Regions from separate parts of the Solibacillus sp. R5-41 genome, predicted to be linked through region 3. Evidence: riboswitches for the same ligand, from Rfam matches in the RefSeq annotation. Region 3 holds a riboswitch; each other region holds the start of a gene.
The links. Region 3 has a riboswitch for cobalamin ahead of CSE16_RS02275 (ABC transporter substrate-binding protein). Riboswitches for the same ligand answer to the same signal wherever they lie in the genome.
Positions count from the first base shown of each region.

Region 1: linked by a shared signal. The riboswitch ahead of CSE16_RS05435 (ribonucleoside-diphosphate reductase subunit alpha) and the one ahead of CSE16_RS02275 (ABC transporter substrate-binding protein) in region 3 are both predicted to bind cobalamin.
Region 2: linked by a shared signal. The riboswitch ahead of cobJ (precorrin-3B C(17)-methyltransferase) and the one ahead of CSE16_RS02275 (ABC transporter substrate-binding protein) in region 3 are both predicted to bind cobalamin.

Region 1 covers NZ_CP024123.1:1,172,281-1,179,339, forward strand. Annotated here, with positions in the region: gene CSE16_RS05405 (bifunctional adenosylcobinamide kinase/adenosylcobinamide-phosphate guanylyltransferase) at 1-262, shown strand, start outside; gene CSE16_RS05410 (adenosylcobinamide-GDP ribazoletransferase) at 266-1,048, shown strand; gene CSE16_RS05415 (histidine phosphatase family protein) at 1,021-1,617, shown strand; gene CSE16_RS05420 (bifunctional adenosylcobinamide kinase/adenosylcobinamide-phosphate guanylyltransferase) at 1,569-2,000, shown strand; gene CSE16_RS05425 (ECF transporter S component) at 1,987-2,478, shown strand; gene CSE16_RS05430 (hypothetical protein) at 2,475-3,149, shown strand; gene CSE16_RS21235 (hypothetical protein) at 3,180-3,320, shown strand; cobalamin riboswitch at 3,398-3,577, shown strand; gene CSE16_RS05435 (ribonucleoside-diphosphate reductase subunit alpha) at 3,770-5,977, shown strand; gene CSE16_RS05440 (ribonucleotide-diphosphate reductase subunit beta) at 5,991-7,028, shown strand.
Region 2 covers NZ_CP024123.1:146,680-153,738, reverse strand. Annotated here, with positions in the region: gene cobI (precorrin-2 C(20)-methyltransferase) at 1-7, opposite strand, end outside; gene cbiE (precorrin-6y C5,15-methyltransferase (decarboxylating) subunit CbiE) at 4-1,200, opposite strand; gene CSE16_RS00765 (cobalt-precorrin-5B (C(1))-methyltransferase) at 1,175-2,311, opposite strand; gene CSE16_RS00760 (precorrin-8X methylmutase) at 2,286-2,960, opposite strand; gene cobK (precorrin-6A reductase) at 2,962-3,717, opposite strand; gene cobJ (precorrin-3B C(17)-methyltransferase) at 3,728-5,437, opposite strand; cobalamin riboswitch at 5,591-5,772, opposite strand; gene CSE16_RS00745 (ABC transporter permease) at 5,854-6,636, opposite strand; gene CSE16_RS00740 (ABC transporter ATP-binding protein) at 6,623-7,059, opposite strand, start outside.
Region 3 covers NZ_CP024123.1:475,592-482,650, reverse strand. Annotated here, with positions in the region: gene CSE16_RS02295 ((Fe-S)-binding protein) at 1-77, opposite strand, end outside; gene CSE16_RS02290 (cob(I)yrinic acid a,c-diamide adenosyltransferase) at 278-838, opposite strand; gene CSE16_RS02285 (adenosylcobinamide amidohydrolase) at 885-2,348, opposite strand; gene CSE16_RS02280 (FecCD family ABC transporter permease) at 2,348-3,346, opposite strand; gene CSE16_RS02275 (ABC transporter substrate-binding protein) at 3,339-4,301, opposite strand; cobalamin riboswitch at 4,463-4,652, opposite strand; gene CSE16_RS02270 (polysaccharide deacetylase family protein) at 5,751-6,419, shown strand; gene CSE16_RS02265 (amino acid ABC transporter ATP-binding protein) at 6,883-7,059, opposite strand, start outside.

The sequences.
Region 1 (7,059 bases), 700 kb from region 3:
GCTGTATCATACAGAAACGCTTGAAAATCGTGAGCAGCGAATTGCAGATTATGTGTTGGCCTTTCAAACACAGCTTCTTGCATGGCAACGGCAAGGGGTGCAAGTCGTCATAGTATCGAATGAAATATTGGATGAACCGCGCGCAAGTAATGAAGAAGTAGAATTGTACCGGGCACTCATTGGAAATCTTCACCAGTGGATTGTTGCACATTGTGAGTCAGTCTATGAAGTACAATACCAACTTGTACAGCAATGGAAGTAAGGAGTGAACAAGTTGAAAAATAGTGCAATTGGATTTTTATTAGCGTGGCAATTTTTCTCGGCAATCCCCGTGAAAAGGCAGCTCACAATGAACGACAAAACCGTCACATGGATGTATGCGTTTTTACCGATTATTGGATTAATCATGGGCGGTATGTATGCGACAACAGCTTATGTTTTGTTTACATATAGTAATATTTCGCCGTTACTACTCACAATCGTACTCGTTGTCGGGATGATTGTTGTAACAGGTGGCTTGCATTTAGATGGCTGGATTGATATGAGTGATGCTTACTTTTCATACGGAGACAAAGAAAAACGTTTAGCTATTTTAGATGACCCACGAACAGGTGCATTCGGTGTCATTAGTGTGATTTGCTTACTATTGTTGAAAATAGGCTTTATTTATGAAGCGATTGTGCAAGGGGCTTTTGCCATTATTCCATTTTTAACATACATTCCATTTCTTGCTCGAATTGGTGTGTTGACTGTATTTTTAACGACCGAAACGTCGAAGCAAACGGGACTGGCAGCGTATTTTAAAGGTGTTATTTGGAAAAAACAGCTTTCCATCAGCGTGGTGCTATTATGTGTTGGTTACATCGTTATTTGTATTGTACTCGCAAACTATAGTATGGTCATTCTTATAATAGCCATGTTACTCGGCGTTTTGCTGTACCGAAAGTGGATTATAAAAAACTTTGGTGGAGTTAGTGGAGATTTACTCGGAGCGCATTGTGAAGGGATGGAGGTGCTATTATGGCTCGTGGCATTACTGTTCATTTAATTCGGCATGAAAAAACGCGCGCAAATGTTGAACGAAAATACATTGGTTGGACAGATGAATCCATTTTACAGGAAGTATCGGCGCAGCTAACAATAGCACCAACTGTCGTTTATGGCAGTGATTTAATACGTTGTCAGCAAACCGCGGCATGCTATTTCCCGAATGCAAACTATGTAGGGGTCAAGCAGTTACGTGAAAGCAATTTTGGTGATTTTGAAATGCATACTTACGAACAATTAAAAAACCAGCCAATTTATCGCGCTTGGATTGATGATCCTTATGAGGTTACACCACCAAATGGCGAGCATTTTTGGGCATTTGAACAGCGTGTGTTGCAAGCATTTCAACAATTAATAGTGCAACAAGGTACCTTTACGTTTGTCGTGCACGGTGGGGTAATTCGGCTATTGCTTTCGCATTTTGGACAACAGCAGCAATTGTTTCAAAATACGCTTGCCAAGCATCGCGTACTTTATACATTGCATTGGGACCAGCTAGAACAATTTTTAGGAGGGGCAGTATGTACGTCATTCTCGGAGGCGCCTATAACGGTAAACGAAACTATGTAGAAACAATGATACAAAAACGAGGAAATGTTCCAGTACATTATTGTGAAGGGCAAATCCCGGATATTACAGCATTTCAAGAAAAAGATATTGTCGTTATTAGTGATTTCGAAACAATTGTTCAATCCATGCTAGAGCAACCAGAAGAAGCGGTTGCTGAAATGATTGTCGAGCAGCTATGCGAGCTCAATAAGCATGCGCAAGTAATTTGTATATGCACAGACCAGAGTCGAGGGGTCGTGCCACTTGAAAAAGAGGTACGGCAAATGCGTGACACATGTGGAAGAATTTATCAAAAGCTTTGTCAAGAAGCAAATACCGTCATTCGTGTTTGGTACGGGCTTCCGCAAATTTTAAAAGGAGAGATAGATCATGGAGAAAAATAAATTACGTTTAATGGTGTTAACCGCTCTTATTGCAGCAATTTGTGTTATTGGGAGTTTTATAAAAGTGCCTGGGCCGATTTCAACGGCAGCACTTGATTCTGCACCGGCATTCATCAGTGCTGTTTTTTTACCACCTCTTTTTGCGGGGATTGCTGGAGCGCTCGGACATATTGCAACAGGTTTGACTTCAGGGATGCCGCTTGGTATATTCCACGTTCTAATTGCGGTTGAAATGTTTTTCATCGTTTACATTTTTACGGTACTGCACCAAAATAATTTTCATATTTCAAAATGGATTTTTGCCATTATTGCCAATGGGGTTATTGCACCGTTGCCATTCTATTTTATAATTTCAGCTGAATTTTATTTGGCTTCGATTGTCACTTTGTCCATCGCAACAGTTATTAATGTCATTGTGGCAATGATTGTCATGCCTGTATTAAAATTAGTTGTTCAACGACAAGGTACGCAAATATGAGAAATGCAATCCAAGTAGGTGAGAACATTGTAACGATTGATAATGCTGGGTGTATTGGCGAAAAGCCACAAGATGAAGTACAGGTACCCAATGAGGTTACTGGTTATTTTACGGCACGAACGGCAATTTTAGAGCAATGGTGTGCAGGGGCAATGCCTGTGCAGCTGTTATTAGCCAACTTTTCAGGGGACGATGCATGGCAGTCATACATAAACGGATTTCAACAAGTTTTTAATGAAATAAATCAACCAATGCCCCCGGTAACAGGATCTAGTGAAACGAATTTTCAAGCACTTCAATCTGCTGTGTCACTGACGATGCTAGGGAAAAAAGCATTTGCAAGTAATCCTGAAAACTGCCAATATTTTGTAGTTGGCGAACCATTAGTAGGGAATGAAGTAATCAATAATCCACAAAAAATTGCTTCATTAGGCGAGCTTTATACAGGATTAAAAGAAGGCTTTATCCAAGCGCTTTGGCCAACTGGTTCAAAAGGAATTGGCATAGAGATTGAGCGCTTTATAGGCTGTAAAGTTTATGAAACCGCACTCCCTTTACAAAAATCAGCGGGTCCATCATGCGCGGTATTAGTTGCTGTAAATGACCAAAATATCCAGAGCTTTTTTGAACAAATGACCGCACCAATAACAGAAATTAACTTGTTTCAGTAGAGGTCCCCTACGTTAAAAAATGGCGTATGAATGTCAAATATGCAATTTTATTTAGTGGGCTTAGAACCCATGCTGAATCAAATTAATGCCCCGGCGGATGTCACAGATTTTTTATGGGAGTTTATCAAGATTGCTCGAAAAAAATCTGGACGCAATTATGCCAAGGCTTAATTGATAAAAAAAGTATAGCCCTTGCCTTGTGAAAATTCATATGATACAATGGCAACAGCATAAAGATACACAATATATAGTAAAAATACTTGATAGGTTCTACAACATGTAGATTAAAAGGGAAATTAGTGAAAAACTAATGCTGTCCCCGCAACTGTAATGCTGACGATGATTTCATAATCCACTGCGAATAAGCGGGAAGGGAAATCAAAGAATGAAGCAAAGCCAGGAGACCTGCCAATTTAAGTATACGACGCATTTCTTCGGGGGCTAGGAAATGGAATAGAGCGATTTATTTCCTAGGCAATAAATTCTCTTTCCATTTCTAATTGTAGCGAATCCGAATTTTATGGGATTCGTTTTTTTGTGTTTAAAAAGGAGAGTATGCTGCGCTATTTTAGGCAAGTGATACCTTTCCAAGTTGATTACGACGAAAAGGAAGTGCTGTCATGATAGAAGTACAGGAAAAAATACTGGAACAATTAGTGCAACAATTTGGTGATGAAGACTTGGAGCAATTGCTTCGTTTTTCACAAAAATGGTTACGTAAAAATGAAGGTGCAACAACGAATGCTTGGATTGAGGCAAGCATCCTTGAAACGATTAGCTATATCGATGAGCAGGAGCCATACTGGACGTTTGTCGCGGGGAAATTATTAACGGAAAAAATTTACCGTGAGCATCAGCAAAAATTCCAAGTGTCAGCACCATATGAAAACTTCAATGGCTGGCTAGAAACGTTAGTAGAAAAAGAGTTGCTTCATCCGATGTTAGTGGAAAATTATTCGAAAGCAGAAAGAACATTGCTCGGAACGATTATGGATCCATCCCGCGATGAATTATTTACTTATATCGGCTTGCGTACACTAATGGATCGTTATGTTGTCCGAGATTTTGATAACTCGTTAGCAGAGCTCCCACAACAACGCTGGTTAATCATTGCGATGACGCTCATGATAAATGAAACGGAAAGTCGTTTGCAAAAAGTAGAAGAAGCATATTGGGCTTTATCCAATTTGTATATGACAGTAGCAACACCAACTTTATCAAATGCAGGGAAAACGCATGGTCAACTTTCAAGCTGCTTTATAGATACAGTGGATGATAGCTTGCAAAGTATTTATGATACGAATACAGATGTCGCAACGCTTTCTAAATATGGTGGCGGTATAGGTGTTTACATGGGGAAAGTCCGCAGTCGTGGCTCAGAAATTCGAGGATATAAAGGTGCATCAAGTGGCGTACTGCCATGGATTAAGCAGCTAAATAATACTGCTGTTTCAGTTGATCAGCTTGGTCAACGTCAAGGGGCGATTGCTGTTTATTTAGATGTATGGCACCGCGATATTTTAACATTTTTAGATTTACGCTTAAACAATGGGGATGAGCGTCTCCGTGCACATGATATTTTTACGGGCGTTTGCTTACCTGACATCTTTATGGAGGCGGTTGAGCAAAGAGAGGGTTGGCATTTATTTGATCCTTATGAAGTGCGAAAAACAATGGGCTATTCTTTAGAGGATTTTTATGATGAGAAGCGCGGTGAAGGTTCATTCCGTACACGCTATGAGGAATGTGTGGATAATCCAATATTATCCAGAGAAGTGATTCCTGCGATTGAAATTATGAAACGTATTATGCGCAGTCAATTAGAAACAGGCGTACCATTTATGTTTTATCGTGATGAAGTAAACCGTAAAAATCCAAATAAGCATGCAGGAATGATTTATTCGAGTAATTTATGTTCGGAAATTGCTCAAAACATGAGTGCGACGCAATTTGAATCGCAAATATTAGATGATGATACGATTGTAACACGTCGTAAAGCAGGCGATTTTGTCGTATGTAATTTAAGCTCGATTAACTTAGGGCGTGCCGTGCCAGCTCAAGCTTTACAACGCTTAATCCCAATTCAAGTGCGCATGCTTGATAATGTAATTGAACTAAATACGATTCCTGTACTACAAGCCGATTTAACGAATAAACGCTATCGCGGCATCGGACTTGGCACATTTGGCTGGCATCATTTACTAGCGCTCCAGGAAATCGCGTGGGAATCAGATGAGGCGGTTCAGTTTGCTGATGAATTGTATGAAGAAATTGCTTATTTAACAATCCAAGCATCGAATGCATTAGCGCAGGAAAAGGGTGCGTATCCGCTATTTAAAGGCTCTGATTGGCAAACTGGGAAGTATTTTGAGGAGCGTGGTCTTACGTCTGAAAAATGGCGAGAGTTGGCTCAACTTGTACACGCGGGGGGATTACGCAACGGCTATTTAATGGCAGTAGCACCTAACTCTTCTACATCGATTTTAGCGGGCTCGACTGCGACAATTGATCCGATTTTCCAGAAATCTTATTCTGAGGAGAAAAAGGACTACAAAATTCCGGTGACAGTGCCGGATTTAAATTCGAAAACAACTTGGTATTATAAATCCGCTTACTTTATCGATCAGCGCTGGACAATTAAGCAAAATGCTGCACGCGCAAAACATATTGATCAAGGGATTTCATTAAATTTATATGTCCAAAATACGATCAAGGCCAAGGATTTATTGCAGCTTCATTTAGATGCTTGGAGTAGTGGTATTAAAACGACGTATTATGTCCGTTCAACATCAACTGAATTATTAGAATGTGAATCTTGTTCAAGCTAAGGAGATAATAAAGATGCAATTAGAAAAACGCAAAATTATGGAAAAGACTGCTCCGAACCGTTCAACGGGCATTGTGAATGGACAGTCCTCAAATATTTTAAACTGGGATGATGTTCGTTATAGTTGGGCATACCCAAAATACAAAAAAATGCTAGCTAATTTTTGGACGCCTTTCGAAATTAATATGAGTACAGATGTGAAGCAATTTCCTACATTAACCGAGGATGAGCAAGCGTCATTTTTGAAAATTATTGGGCTGTTAGCATTATTAGATAGTATTCAAACAGATTTTGCGGGTAAGGTAGCGGATTATTTAACGGATTCAAGCTTGAGTGCACTTATGATTATTTTAGCGCAGCAAGAGGTCGTTCATAATCATTCGTATTCGTACATATTGTCGAGTCTTGTTACGAAAGATGTGCAGGATCAAACGTTCGATTTTTGGCGTACTGAGCCGGTGTTGCAAAAACGCAATGATTTCGTTGTGAAAGGTTATATTGAATTTGCTGAAAATCCGACTGTTGAAAATATGCTACGCGCCATCGTTTATGATGTCATTTTAGAAGGATTATTTTTCTATTCGGGCTTTGCTTTCTTCTACCATTTAGCACGCAAGCAAAAAATGGTCGCAACGAGTACGATGATAAATTATATTAACCGTGATGAACAGCTACATGTTGATTTATTTATTAAAATTTACAAGGAACTGCTTGAGGAATATCCACAATATCAAACACAAGAGTGGGAGCAAGAAGTACAAGCGATTTTCAAAGAAGCGGCGGAGCTTGAAGTCAACTGGGCAAGAGAAATAATTGGGGATAAAATTGATGGGCTAGATGTAGAGGATGTAGAAGCGTATATTTACTTTTATGCAAATGTAAGATGCAATCAACTTGGTCATGATCGGCCTTTTGAAGGCTATCGTAAAAACCCATTAAAATGGATTAAAGCATATGAAGAAGTCGATTTAGGAAAAACGGATTTCTTTGAACAACGTTCACGACAATATACGAAAATTAACGTAGAAGATAATGGATTTGATGATTTGTAAAGGGAAATGGTAGCTCGCGTAAATTTAACTG
Region 2 (7,059 bases), 330 kb from region 3:
ATGTCATTTGTCTGTTCCTTTCTGTGCAGTCACAATAAAAATTGGGTTTAATGGTTCAAAACGTGTTAAATTCAAAATCGGTTTACTCCTTGAAATTTGAGCTTGTAAAACCGTTACGTTGCAGCCTAAATTTTTCAGATACTTCATCGCATCAGCTAAATTTTCAATCGTGGCGATATTCATTACTAATCGACCACCTGGTAATAAGCGTGTAATACAAATTTCTAATAAATTTTCCATATTACCGCCATTACCACCGATAAAAATAGCATTAGGGTTTGGAAATTCATCTAAACGCTCGGGTGCTTTACCAAGAATCGCGGTTAAATCTGTTCGATGCTTCGCTTGATTGAGTAAACAGTTTTCTAAGTCGCCCTCATTTTTTTCAATGGCAAATACTGCGCCTTCACGGGCAATTTTAGCGGCTTCTATCGCAACTGAACCTGTACATGTACCGATATCCCACATAATGCTATCTTCTTGAAGCTGTAGCTCTTGCAAACAAAGTACTCGAATTTCTTTTTTCGTAATTAAGCCTTTTTCTGGCTTTCGTTGATGGAATGCTTCATCTGCAATACCAATTGCACTACGCTTAACTGGTTGACATTGTTTTAATATCACAACATTTAAAGGAGAAAAACTAGCCTGTTCCATTTCATCTAATGTCATAAAACGACAGCACTCATTTTCCCCTTCTAAATTTTCAGCGACAAATGATTCGTATTCCGTCATACCGTATTGTTTCAAATACGTAGCAATCGCTTGTGGCGTATTGTTGTCATCCGTCAAAATCACAACCTTTTTTCGGCCATCGATTTTTTGAGCAAAGCCTTTTATCGAACGTCCATGTAAACTAACGATGTAAGCATCCTGCCAGCTTTCCTGCATTTTTGAAAAGGCTAGCTGTACAGAGCTTGTATGCGGGTAAATTTCTAATGGTAGTTTTTTCGCTAACACACCACCTAGTCCAAAAAATAACGGGTCACCCGACACTAAAATTACAACATTGCGTGTTTCCTGTTGTAATTCATCAACAAGCTTTGACAAACCGCCTTTAATAATTTTCTTATCTTTATTGAAGTTTGGGAAGAATGATAAATGGCGTTCTCCTCCAACTAAAACATCACAGTTATTAATCCAGGCAATATATTGTGGCAATAAACCATTTACGCCGTTATCCCCTATACCAATCATCTTCATGCAATTTTTCAATATTCTCAGCCTTTCCTAAACAATCTCCGTTCATGGCATACAGACTTGTTGACACACTAATTTGTGTATTCATATGTGCTAATGCATAGTAGCAACAGTTTTTACAGAGGGCTTCAAAAAACGCTTCATTCCCTTGTAGAATCTCACCTACTTGAGAAGCTGTATTTGCTGTCAAAATCTCACTTAATAATGGTTCTTCAACACCTTGTCTTTGTGCAATACTTGCTAGAAACTCGAAGCTAATAGGTGCACTTTTCGAATGGACCATCATAACGCCTTGCGCAACTTTCGAAAATTTACCCATCATACCAACGAGCGATACTTTTGCGAATTTCTTACGTGAAATATGCTTCAATGTGAACCCAACGAAATCCCCCATCTCAATGAAGGATTCCTCCGGTAAATCTGGATATTGTTTCATGGCATATTTTTCACTACGTCCGCCAGTCGTTATCACAACATGGTCGCACCCTGCTTCCTTCGCAACATTCAGCGCCTGAACAATACTCGCCATATAGGCTGAGCTTGAAAATGGAACGACCGTACCACGTGTACCTAATATTGAAATGCCACCAAGAATACCTAAACGTCCATTCAATGTTTTTTTGGCGATTTCTTCGCCATCTGGTACTGAAATAATTACTTCAACGCCTTGTTCTAGCGCGTATGCATCCATGGCTTCTTGAACGACACCTGCAATCATCTTACGTGGTACGGGATTGATCGCTGCCTGTCCGACCGGTACTGGCAAACCAGCCTTTGTTACACGCCCTACACCTAAACCTCCGTCTAAATGTATTCCCGGAACGTCCGTTAACCGTACCGTACTTTGTATGCGTGCTTTATGTGTTGCATCTGGGTCGTCCCCAGCATCTTTAATCGTTTCACACATGATGGCATCGCCTTGGATTTCACTCGTTTCCACCTTAAATGTCGCAAATTGCCCCACTGGTAAATAAATCGTGACCTCATCAGGAACTTGACCAGTCACAACAGCTTGTAAGGCTGCCTTGGTCATTGCTGTAGCACACGCACCTGTTGTGTAACCATGACGCATTTGTGACGGGTCTTTTTTATTTCGTTTGCTTTGCTCGTTCATCAGCCATAATCGAGATAGCGTTTAATGCTGCTACAGTCACCGTACTGCCACCTTTACGTCCTACATTTGTAATGAATGGAATGCCTTCTAATATCGCTAACTCCGCTTTCGATTCCGCTGCCGATACAAAACCTACTGGCATACCGATAATTAAATCTGGCTTTGCTAACCCTTCTTTAATTAAACGAATTAACTCTAGAAGTGCAGTCGGCGCGTTACCAATGGCATAAATACCGCCTTCTTGTAATTTCGTTGCTTTTTGCATGGATATAATTGCGCGCGTCGTGCCAATTGATTTCGCTTCTTTTGAAACATCCTCATCCGCGATGTAACAATGTAAATCTCCACCATGTTTTTGGAATCGTTTACGCCCAGAGCCACTTTCAATCATTTGTACATCTGCAACAACATGACGACCTGCTAAAATGGATTGAATCCCTGCCTCTATTGCACCGTCTGTAAAAATCATGCTGCGCCCTAATTCAAAGTCTGCTGATGCATGAATTACACGTCTTACAACTAACCATTGCTCGTCTGTAAAGTTGTGCTCGCCCATCTCTTCTTTAATAATTGCAAAGCTGTAATCGTAAATTTTATCTGGGTCTACCGTTAAAGGTACGAAATCCATATTAAAGTTCATATTTGCCATTTTAAATTCCTCCAAGTGTTTGAAATACTTCTTCAAATGTAGAACATTGATTTATATAAGTGATTTTTGGTCGTTTAATTAAAATTACCGGAATATTTAATTCCAATGCAGCATCCATCTTTTCATCAACAGAACCGACTTTTCCACTTTCTTTTGTAATAACAAGTGTTGTCTCATATTGAAGGTACAACGCTGTATTTAACTCTTTTGAAAATGGGCCTTGAATAGCTATAATGTCACGTTGCTTAACGCCTAATAAATCGCACTTCTCCATATTTTCTTTGTTTGGTAGCATGCGACAAACTAAACGGATGGAGTCAATTAACAAGTGCTTCGTGAATGTGGCAAGTGTTTTACTACCTGTCGTCAACATCACGGTTCCTTTATGCTCACGCGCAATAAGTGCCGCCTCTTCATATGTTTCCACTTCAGCTATTAGCGGATGAACATATTGTTGTTGTGGGCGTTCGTAACGAATATAAGTTAACTTACATTGCTCTGCTGCGGCCATTGCTGTTTTTGACGCTTCCTCCGCATAAGGATGACTCGCATCAATAATCGTTGTGACACCCTTTTCATGAACGATCGCCGCCATCTCTTCGATTGAAAGACGCCCTACATGATAGGCAATACCAGATTCTTTCAAGCTATTTGCTGCTGAATCTGTCACGACTGTTGCTAATAATGAATGCCCCTTTTTTTGTAGCTCAATGGCAAGCTCACGTGCATCGCTCGTCCCTGCTAAAAATAAAATCATGCCACTCCTCCTAATCTCCACATGGTGCTTCTTCTACTTTAATTTTGCAGCTCATATCTTGGTATGTGAAATGGGCAATTTTCTTCACGCGTTTAAAGTATTTAAAGAAGCGCTCGTTTGGATGTGCATGCTCTTTATATTCCTCAACAATTTTCGTTAATAACGGTATTAGTTCATCTGGCTCTAATCCCTCTGCTACTGGCTGTGCTGCATGTGCCGTTCGACCGACTGGCTTGGCACCAATAAATAAATCAAATTTCTTTTTACGATACACAATTCCAATATCATCAAAAACTGCGCGATAACAAGCCATTCCACAGCCATTAAAACCAACATGAAGTTCCTTTGGTAGCTTCAAACCGGCAAGCGTATCCATAATTTCCTCAGCATATGGAATAGATTCTGCTTTCTCTCCATAACAAAAATCACATGCTTTTATGTTTAATACATCCCCCATAGGTAGCACGTACAATCCAGTTTCACGTAATATTCCAACAATTTTTTCTGGTGCTTCAGTAGGGATTTTTACATGAAAGCGATGATCTGGTGTATATTCTAGCGTTCCATTTTCCCCAACCACTTCAGCAAGTACCTTCATTTGCTTTGGTGTAATCATTTTATTCGCTACCCCTGGTGAAACGGCAAATTCAAAAATCGATTCGATTGCTTGCTGTACTAAAAAATCCGTTTTCTCAGGTTCGTTTGATATACAAGCTAATGCCATTCTTGCCATCTCAAGCGCTGACTTTTCCGCTGTAGGTTGTTGGAGTTTTGTTGGCACTGGTTCTACAGTAGTTACACTTACTTCTTTCAAAGACACTATTTTGGGGCTTTGTCCTGCTTTAATTGCCTCTATTTTTTCATAGCCGGATTGCGCTTCTCCTGTTTCTTGATCAAGCGCCCATGGTTCTGCTTCTTTTTTCAAACGTTGATGCGGTTTCCAAACTTGTTTTTCATCACCAAGCGTATATTTTCTTTGATATCCACGTGGTGTAATAATTTTATTATCGTAAAAGAACGTGGATGAGTTCCCAATTACAACTGTCGTTAACATACCAATGTCATGATCTAACATTTCCGCTAAATTCGTTAACACGATATTTTGACTTTCTCGATAAGCACTTTTCACCAGCCCTACCGGTGTATCAGGAGAGCGATATTTCAGCAAAATTCGCTGTGCTTCTGCAATTTGACGTGTTCTCCGCCCTGATTTTGGATTATAGAACGCTATTACAAAATCCGCCATCGCCGCCGCTTCAATACGCTTTTCAATGACTGTCCATGGTGTTAAGTGGTCACTTAAACTAATCGTACAAGAGTCATGCATAACTGGTGCACCTAGTAAGCTCGCACAGGAGTTAATCGCTGAAATTCCCGGTACAACCTCTACCTCAATACCTGTTGCTTCGGTCCAACCCTTTTCAATTAAAACTTCATACACTAAACCAGCCATTCCATATACGCCCGCATCACCACTCGAAATTACCGCAACGATATTTCCTGCCTCTGCCTGTTTAACAGCATCTTGCGCTCGCGACACCTCTTCGGTCATACCCGTACTGACAATTGTTTGTGCTGTTACTAAATGGCGAATTAAATCTACATAAGTTTTATAACCCATAATATGATTACTTTGCTGTAATGCATCGACGGCTCTTTTTGTAATATGTTCTCGGTCTCCAGGACCAAACCCCACTACAAAAATCTTTCCTTTACTCAAAACATTCCCCTCCAATAAAAAAAACCCAAACTTCTTTTATAAAAGAAGTTTGGGTATCTGAAAATTTATACAAAAAACCGTATTTTCGAAAAATAGAATCTACTACGATCTGCCATATTTGAGTTCTCATCTACACTTCTCCCACCGAAAAGTAAGTAATCGAATTAAATAAGCAGGTTTCCTGGCTTAAACTTCACTTTACTCTCACATCTTCCCATCCTTAGACAGTGATATTTGTGATTTCATCAGTTATTACAGTAGCGGGGGCTGCATTAGATTTTCACTAATTTCCCTATTAATCTCAAAATATAAGCACTCATTTAATAGTTTATTAAATTATGACTTTACAATACCATATAAATGAAATATTACAACTATTTTATAATTGATTTGGCAGCTCCTGCTTCATATAAATACTAGACCTTTACCGTACTCGCTCGCTTTTTACTAAAGTAAATTCCTATAATATTAAAGGCAAGCATTAATAAAACGGTTATTGTTAATGTCCACCAAAACGTTGGCATCGTTACCGATTCATCAATAAAACGCATGCCGTATGTTGACAATTTATATGGGGTAACCGTCCAAAAACCGCCAATTATTGCATCAATAAACAAACCAATGGGAATCAAAATAATCGTTATCGCCGTAGCAATCGGTGTTTTGAATGCCGCACTCATTGCCACAGTAATGGCCATTACTAAAAGAAGCCATGTGTAATACGTACCAAGCATCGCCAAGAAGCGAGCAGGGTCTACCTTGCCATACAAAAGTACCGTATAATAAACACTTCCTGCATAGCCAGCTGTTGCACTAATGATTGCCACACTACTTGCTACAATCCATTTGCTTAAAAACATGGCTGTAAAAGAAATTGGACGTACATATAACAGTGTCGCGGTGCCATTTTGACGTTCCTTACTAAATGTACCGATATATGCTGCGATTAATACAACTAATCCGATTGTTTGAAACTGACCCATAGAAGCAGCAAGTAAGTCCACCGCTTGAAGTTCGGGCATCATCATCGCAAATCCATCTGGCATATTACCGACTGCATTCAAAATGTCCTCCAAAAAATAATTGAGGAGCGGATCGCTCACACCAAGTAAAACAAAGACAATCGGAATCCAAATAAATTTAAAACTACGCAAGCTTTCACGCCATTCTTTTAATAACAATGTATTAAATTGTTTCATTTGTTCCCGCCACCTTCATAAATATCTCTTCTAAACTCGCTGTCTCTCGCTCCACTTTTACAACTCGATAAGGCGCGCTCGCTAAACGCTGAAGCAGCTGATGCATCGACGGTATTTCGTTCCTTATATCCACATAAACAATATTTTGTTCAGCCTTTGCTACAAGCTCTGATTGACTAGTAAACTGCCTTGCTTCTTCACTTGATGCAAACTGAATTTTATAACGTGGCTCATCAAATTTTGAACGCACTTGCTGAAGAGACCCTTGCTCTACAAGCTGTCCGTTCCGTAAAAAGAGCACTTGATCAGTCATTTCCTCCGCATCATTTAAAATATGAGTCGAATACAAAATCGTCGTTTGCTGTTGAAGCTCTTTTAGCAAGTTCATAATCTCTCTACGTCCAACAGGATCAAGCGCTGAAA
Region 3 (7,059 bases):
AAATAAACGAATAAACCGAGTGCGTAAAGTAACACCGCTCCAAACGCTATCCAATTGATAATTAATAATGTATTCATAATACTCCCCCTTTAAAACTAATTTCCGAGCCCCTTTTTGATCTGTTTTAATTAAACTGAATTTACATACAAATCTATATTTTCATTTTAATAATGAATGAGCATTCAGTCAACACTATTTTAAATAAATTCTGAAAATTAAATACTCATAAAAAAATGCTAGCTTAACGATTTTTATATCGTTAGCTAGCATTTTACGGTTATTTAAATACATTGGCACTGCGAATATATTCGACATCCGGGATAGATAATCGACTGTTTGCAATGCGCGCAGCGGCAAATAAATAATCTGATAGTCTATTTAAATACTTTTGAACAACGGGTGATACATCTTCTATTTCTTTCATGAGTGTCACGGTTTCGCGTTCTGCACGACGCGCCACTGTGCGTGCAATATGAAGGGTTGCGGCTGCTGGTGATCCACCTGGTAAAATAAATCGTTGCAGTGGTGGGGCTTCTTCTGATAAGGCGTCAATTCGTTGTTCTAAAATAACAATTGGCTCTTCTTTTAGCTTATAGTGACGTTCTTTCATGACATTGGCTAAATCTCCACCACCATCAAAAAGCTCATGCTGGATTGCCGTTAAGTCTGCAATAATATCTGCAAATTTGCCTTTTTCTAATTCGGAAATCGCCTTCCCAATAAAGGAATTCAGCTCATCCATTGTGCCATATGCCTGTACACGTAAATGGTCTTTGTCGACGCGACCTCCGATGATGCTTGTTTTCCCTTTATCTCCTTGCTTCGTATATAATTTCATCCTGTTCACCCTTTCGTGAATAATCCATAACTCAACAAATGGCTGCCTAATTTTTCGCTTGCTTATATTTTTCGATTGCCGCCATTGTCGTTTCGAAAACACCTCGACCAATTAACTTACCGACCTCGGTAATTGGCCCAGCATAGGGCATTTCCTCGCCTTGCTGTGTCGCCGCAATTAATAAGCTATCTGTTGCCGTACCGGTAGCAATCGTTTTCGTTTGTTGATCGACGACTTGCTGCTCTGTAAATGCTTTCGTTTTCGCCTCTGTCGCGGTAATCATCGCTTGGATAAACGCTTCATCGGACAGCTTGCCATTCACAAAAACCCATGTATTTACCGTACCAATATGAAACGGTTCATCACGCAAATAAGCTTTCGTAACATCAATTCCATTGCCAACACCCGCCGTAACCATGACGACAATTTCACAATTCCCTGATGAAAAAGATTGAATTTCCGCGCATTTCGTTGCAACTGCCGTAAGCATCACGACCGTATTTGTCGGAGCAAACTGGTGCTGTTGCAAAAAGGCAACCGTTTCTTCATTCACTTGATTTATATCATAGTATGGAGAAATGGCGCGATTTAAAAAACTTTCGTACCAGCCCATACCCGCATTATGCACCGCTGATGAAACCACTTTTAACGGGGCTTGTGCAGTGTATTCAATATAATCCTTTGTTATGCGAAAATCCCCCACTGCTACCTTCGCGAAATGACGTTGCATTTCCTTCGCAGGTAGCATCGTAATTTGTGGCTTCGGTAACTCAGGATGCGGATATGTAGCAATCCGCGCTTGGTAAACGTCCTCAATTTGCTCCTGTAAAACGACTTCATGAGGTAATCCAAACGAGCGCATTTCACCATTTTCTAATAGCAATAATTCATCACAATAGAGCGAGGCTAAGTTAATGTCATGAAAAATGGAAACGACCGTTAAGCCATTTTGTTCAACTTGTTGCCGAATCATATCTAAAATTTGCTTTTGATGCGCGATATCTAAATGGTTCGTTGGTTCATCTAATAATAGTAACTCCGAATTTTGAGCTAATGCCTGTGCAATAAACACACGCTGCTGCTCACCACCTGATAACAGCTCTAAATACTGCTCTTTATAGCGTGCTACACCCGTTTGTTCCATCGCGGTTTGTACCGCCTGTTCATCTTCTTTCGACCACGAAGAGAAAAAGCCATTTTGATGGGGATAACGCCCTAAAGAAACTGCAGCATAGACAGAATTTGAAAAACTGCTCGCGTGTAATTGAGGAAGAACCGCCATTTTTTTGGCTAGCTGTTTTACGGAATAGCTTTCAATGGCGTGCCCGTCTATAATGATTTGCCCGTCTTGCGGTTTGAGTACACCGCTAATGATCTTTAACAGTGTCGATTTCCCACTACCATTCGGCCCAAGTATTCCAAGGATTTTTCCCTTCCCTACTTGAAATGACACATTTTTGACAACTGGTTTTGCGTGATAGCCACCTGAAATATTTTGCACCGTTAGCATTATGCCCCACCCTTTCTACGTTGCTTAAAGAATATATAAGCAAACACTGGTGCACCGATAAAGGCTGTAATAACACCGATTGGTAGCTCAACTGGCGCAATAATTGTACGTGATACTAAATCACAAATGACAAGTAAACTTGCCCCGTTCAATAAGGAAATCGGTAGTAAATGGCGATGATCTGCTCCGATAATAATACGCACCATATGCGGTATAACAAGGCCGACAAAACCGATTGTTCCTGACACTGCAACGGATGCCCCAGTTAGTATCGAACCACCCGCCAAGATCATAAATTTACTACGCTTCACATTGACCCCTAAATATTGCGCACGCTCTTCGCCATAAATCATCGCATTCAGTTCACGGCGTTGTAACCAAATGATGACAGTTCCTATAATTGCGAAAGGTAAAATCATTTTCACATAAGGCCAGCCACGCATTGAAACGCTCCCTAAAAGCCAGCCAATAATTTCTCTTAGTTCTTCTCCTGTTAAGGCGACCATTAATGAAATACAAGAACCTAAAAAGGAACTAAAAATGACACCTGTTAAAATGAGCGTCTCCATTTTCATAGTACGGTCTACAATTCGGGCAAAGCTTAATACCGCAATCATTGTCAACAGTGCACCAATCATACTAAAAACGGGTAATGTAAAGCTTCCTAAAAACGGGATGGAAATACCTAAGAAAATCGTCATTACCGCACCAACCGAGGCACCTGAAGAAATTCCTAATGTATACGGGTCTGCCAATGGATTTTTGAGCAACCCTTGAAAGGCCGCCCCTGCAATTGCTAAGGAAGCACCGATTATAGCCGCTAAAATGACACGCGGCATTCGAATCTTCCACAAAATACTGTGGGCAACGGGATCGGTCGTACTATCCCATAATGTTGAAACGGGAATACTAACCGAACCTATTGACACACCAAACCATACGCTTAATAGCAGCAATACTATTGAAACTACATAAGCGAATACGTATTTTTTATTCACCGAAAACCTCTGGGTACATTGTTTGTGCAATCGATTGAATGCCATCTACAATACGAGGTCCTTGGCGACTTGTTGTATCAGCATCAATTAAATAAACATTTCCAGACTTTACTGCATCCATTTCTGCATATGCTGGATTCGATAAAATTGCGTCAATATCGTTTTCATACGTTACTAAAATCACATCAGGATTGTCACTTACAAATTGCTCTGCACTATATTGTGGCCAGTCTGGTTGTGTCACACTGTTCTTAATGCCAAGAGTATTAAGCATTTCATTAATAAACGTTCCTGTGCCAACCGCATATAAATCTGGGTTAGTACCTACGACAATAAATGCCGATTTCTCATCTAAACCAGTTGCCTTTGTTTTTATTTCTTCAATATCCTTTTGCATAGAAGCAACCATCTCTTCTGCTTGTGCTACTCGCCCTGTTAATTGGCCCATCTGCTTCATCGTTTCATATGTTTCTTCAAAATTCACTGCATTTTTTACGACAAATACAGGAATACCCATCGCTTCTAACTGTTCCATGCCCTTTTCAAAATTATACATGCCTGATCCATGTGCAAAAATAATGTCCGGTTTAAGTGATGCCATCAGCTCTATATTAAACTCTATGCCTCCTACTTTTTCCTTTGTAGCTGTTTGTTCTGGGAAATTATCATTATCCGAAACGCCAACAATTTCTTCATCTAAACCTAAGCCAAATAATATTTCAGTATTGGAAGGTACCATAGAAATAATGCGTTCTGGTTTCTTCTCTAATGTAATCTCTCTCCCCAATGCATCAGTTATCGTTACAGGGAACTGCGCCGCTGCACTTTCCTCTCCACTTGCTGCTTTATTTTGTTCCGATTCATTTGTTGCAGGCTTTGAATCTCCTGTGCTACAGCCTACTAGTAGTAGCATCGACATTAATAATAACGCTGCTAATTTTTGTATTTTCTTCATCTCTTTTTCCCCCTAGATTTTGTTATATGTAGCCTATTTGTGAGTACGAATGAACACTTCCTTCAACCAAAAGAAAAAAGCCTCCAACTCGGGAGACTTCATTGACGTATGCAAATAATTTCTAAATGATAATTATAAGCCACTCCCGTTCCACGCAGGTTTACTATTGGCAATGTAAAGGCAGGTCTCCTGGCTTATGCATTATAACACTTGTTGACACCTTCCCAAATTTCTTCAGTGGCTTTTTCCAACAAACTCGCATTTACAGTGGCGGGACCGCATCGGAATGTAACCGATTTCCCTTTTAATCCTTATTAGTCAATTTGATAAACCTTTTTTATTGAATACATAAAATATGTTTTTCTAACTCACATATAAGAACCTTCACATTTCTTATTTAATTAATAGGCAATTCTATTGTAGCGGAAAAATGATTGTTTGTATGTAGACAAGCGAGAGTTTTCAGATATATTAATTAAAATCCAGTATTTCTTTTATTTCCATTTCGGTTGGGTGCTATTTTTATGTAAGTTTTCGACTTATAGATTTTTAGAAGTGCTAAAATTTTTAGGTTGGCTAAGTATAAGCGACGCAAAGCTTTATTGGCACAAAACAGCACGACTCAGCTGTGTGCTTTGTGAAAGCCCAACTGCTTCCGAAATTGGTAGTACTAAAGCATTATATATATAGTGCCCCGTTATAATTATTCGGTCTGCCATTTTATTTATATTTAATTTAAACTTTTTAAGTTCCTAGCCCGTCAAATAGTTAGAACGTATTTGCGACATGTTGAAAATTAAAAAAGATGATTATTTAGCTCTATTAAAAATAAAGAAAATGCGTTCAATATTGTACAAAACTCCTTTTAGTTTCACAAGAGATTTGAATAGATTAAACACGATCAAAAACTGCTATATAACTTAGAATCATATGCTTGTGAATTTCATTCGACAAATATAAAGTGGCGCCAGATTACATGGGGGTATGAGGTTTGAAATACCTTTGGATATCCTAAGGTTTATTGGTAAATGGCACATATATTAACTAATCGCATTGCATTTCAAGTAGTAAACACATTCACATATCTACCAAAACTATACAATATATGGAAAAATAAACGTATCTAAACACTCAAAATAACAGTAGGAGGATTTATTAATCATGAAAGCACCACAAAATGAGTATGCCAAAAGAAGAAAAAAAAGAAGATTACGAATTGTATTGATTATACTAGTTATGCTAATCCCTATTTTTTTTACCGGTTTTGTTGTAGGGAAATCGTATGCTGTCAATGAAAAAAATAGCAAGCAAGAGTTGACTGAAAAAGTAGAAGCTTCAATTAGCCAAGGTAAAGAACAAACTAATCTAGAGGATGAATCTTTAAAACACTCTAATTCTGACGCTATCAACAGCACCCAACAAGATTCGACAAAGGAGGTAGAAGCCCCAATTACCCAAGATAATGGACAAACAAAAGAACAAGCAAGTACAGAAGAAAAACCTTTAGGTAAAGTGGTCTACCTAACATTTGATGATGGCCCTAGTAATCTAACAGACCAATTTCTAGATGTCTTGCACGAACAAGATGTCAAAGCAACCTTTTTTATGCAAGGAAGTAACCTGAAAAAAGAGCACCTCCAGGAAAGTGTGAAACGCGCAACAACAGAAGGACATTATATCGGTGCCCATAGCATGACGCATGAATTCAAAACATTATATAAGGAAAAACAGTTTGTGCCTGAGATGAATGAAACGTTAGCACTAATTCATGAGATTACAGGTACAAACCCCCATTTAGTTCGCCCTCCTTATGGTTCCGCACCAGGGTTGAAAAGTGAACAGATTCGCAACCAAATTGTAGACGCAGGCATTAAAGTTTGGGATTGGACAATTGATTCCAATGACTGGACGTTAAAGGATAATCCAGCCCAAATTATTGAAAATATTAAAAGTAGCACAAATTCTGACAGAGAAGTTGTGCTAATGCACGAGAAACCACAAACTTTGGAGGCACTTCCAGGTATAATTGCATTTTACAGAGAACAAGGATATAAGTTTGTCGTATACGATGAAGCTAATCATTTCTCCCTCAACTTTCAGAATGATGTACGTATGTAATTCCCTTAAGAAGACATCTGATTTACTGCTGCACAAGAAAGCTAGCTACGTGCATTGTTCCTAGGATGGGCGCTATTAATACATAGTTTGTATACATCAATAAAGAAGTGGCACTTTGCCCTAAAAATACTGTATGAAATTAAAATTTCTTACAGTATTTTTACAAGTGTACTAAGAGTATGATCCTTCAAGTATTTGATTGATTAATAAAGTGACGGATGTGTTATGAATGACATTGCAAAATACTTAGAGAGTCTCCTATTTGAAGGTTATTGTAATTCGGTTAATATATAACCCCTGTTTTAATAGACAATTTCATCTCGATTAATCAACAATCTAGCCACCTTACAGCAGTTACTGAAACCTGCGGATATTTATCACTACAATAGTAAGATGGGTATAGTTTTCAACATTCCATCTAAAATCTATTCATCGCGAGTGAAAAATCACCCATTATTTTCCTTTATATATGATACGTATAGTCATCCGGCAACACGCGCTGAAGGAAACGTTTTGTACGCTCTTGCTTTGGCTGGACAAAAATTTCATGTGGCGTGCCCTCCTCGACAACATTCCCACCATCCATAAAGATGACGCGGTTTGCTACATCACGTGCGAATGACATTTCATGCGTTACAAC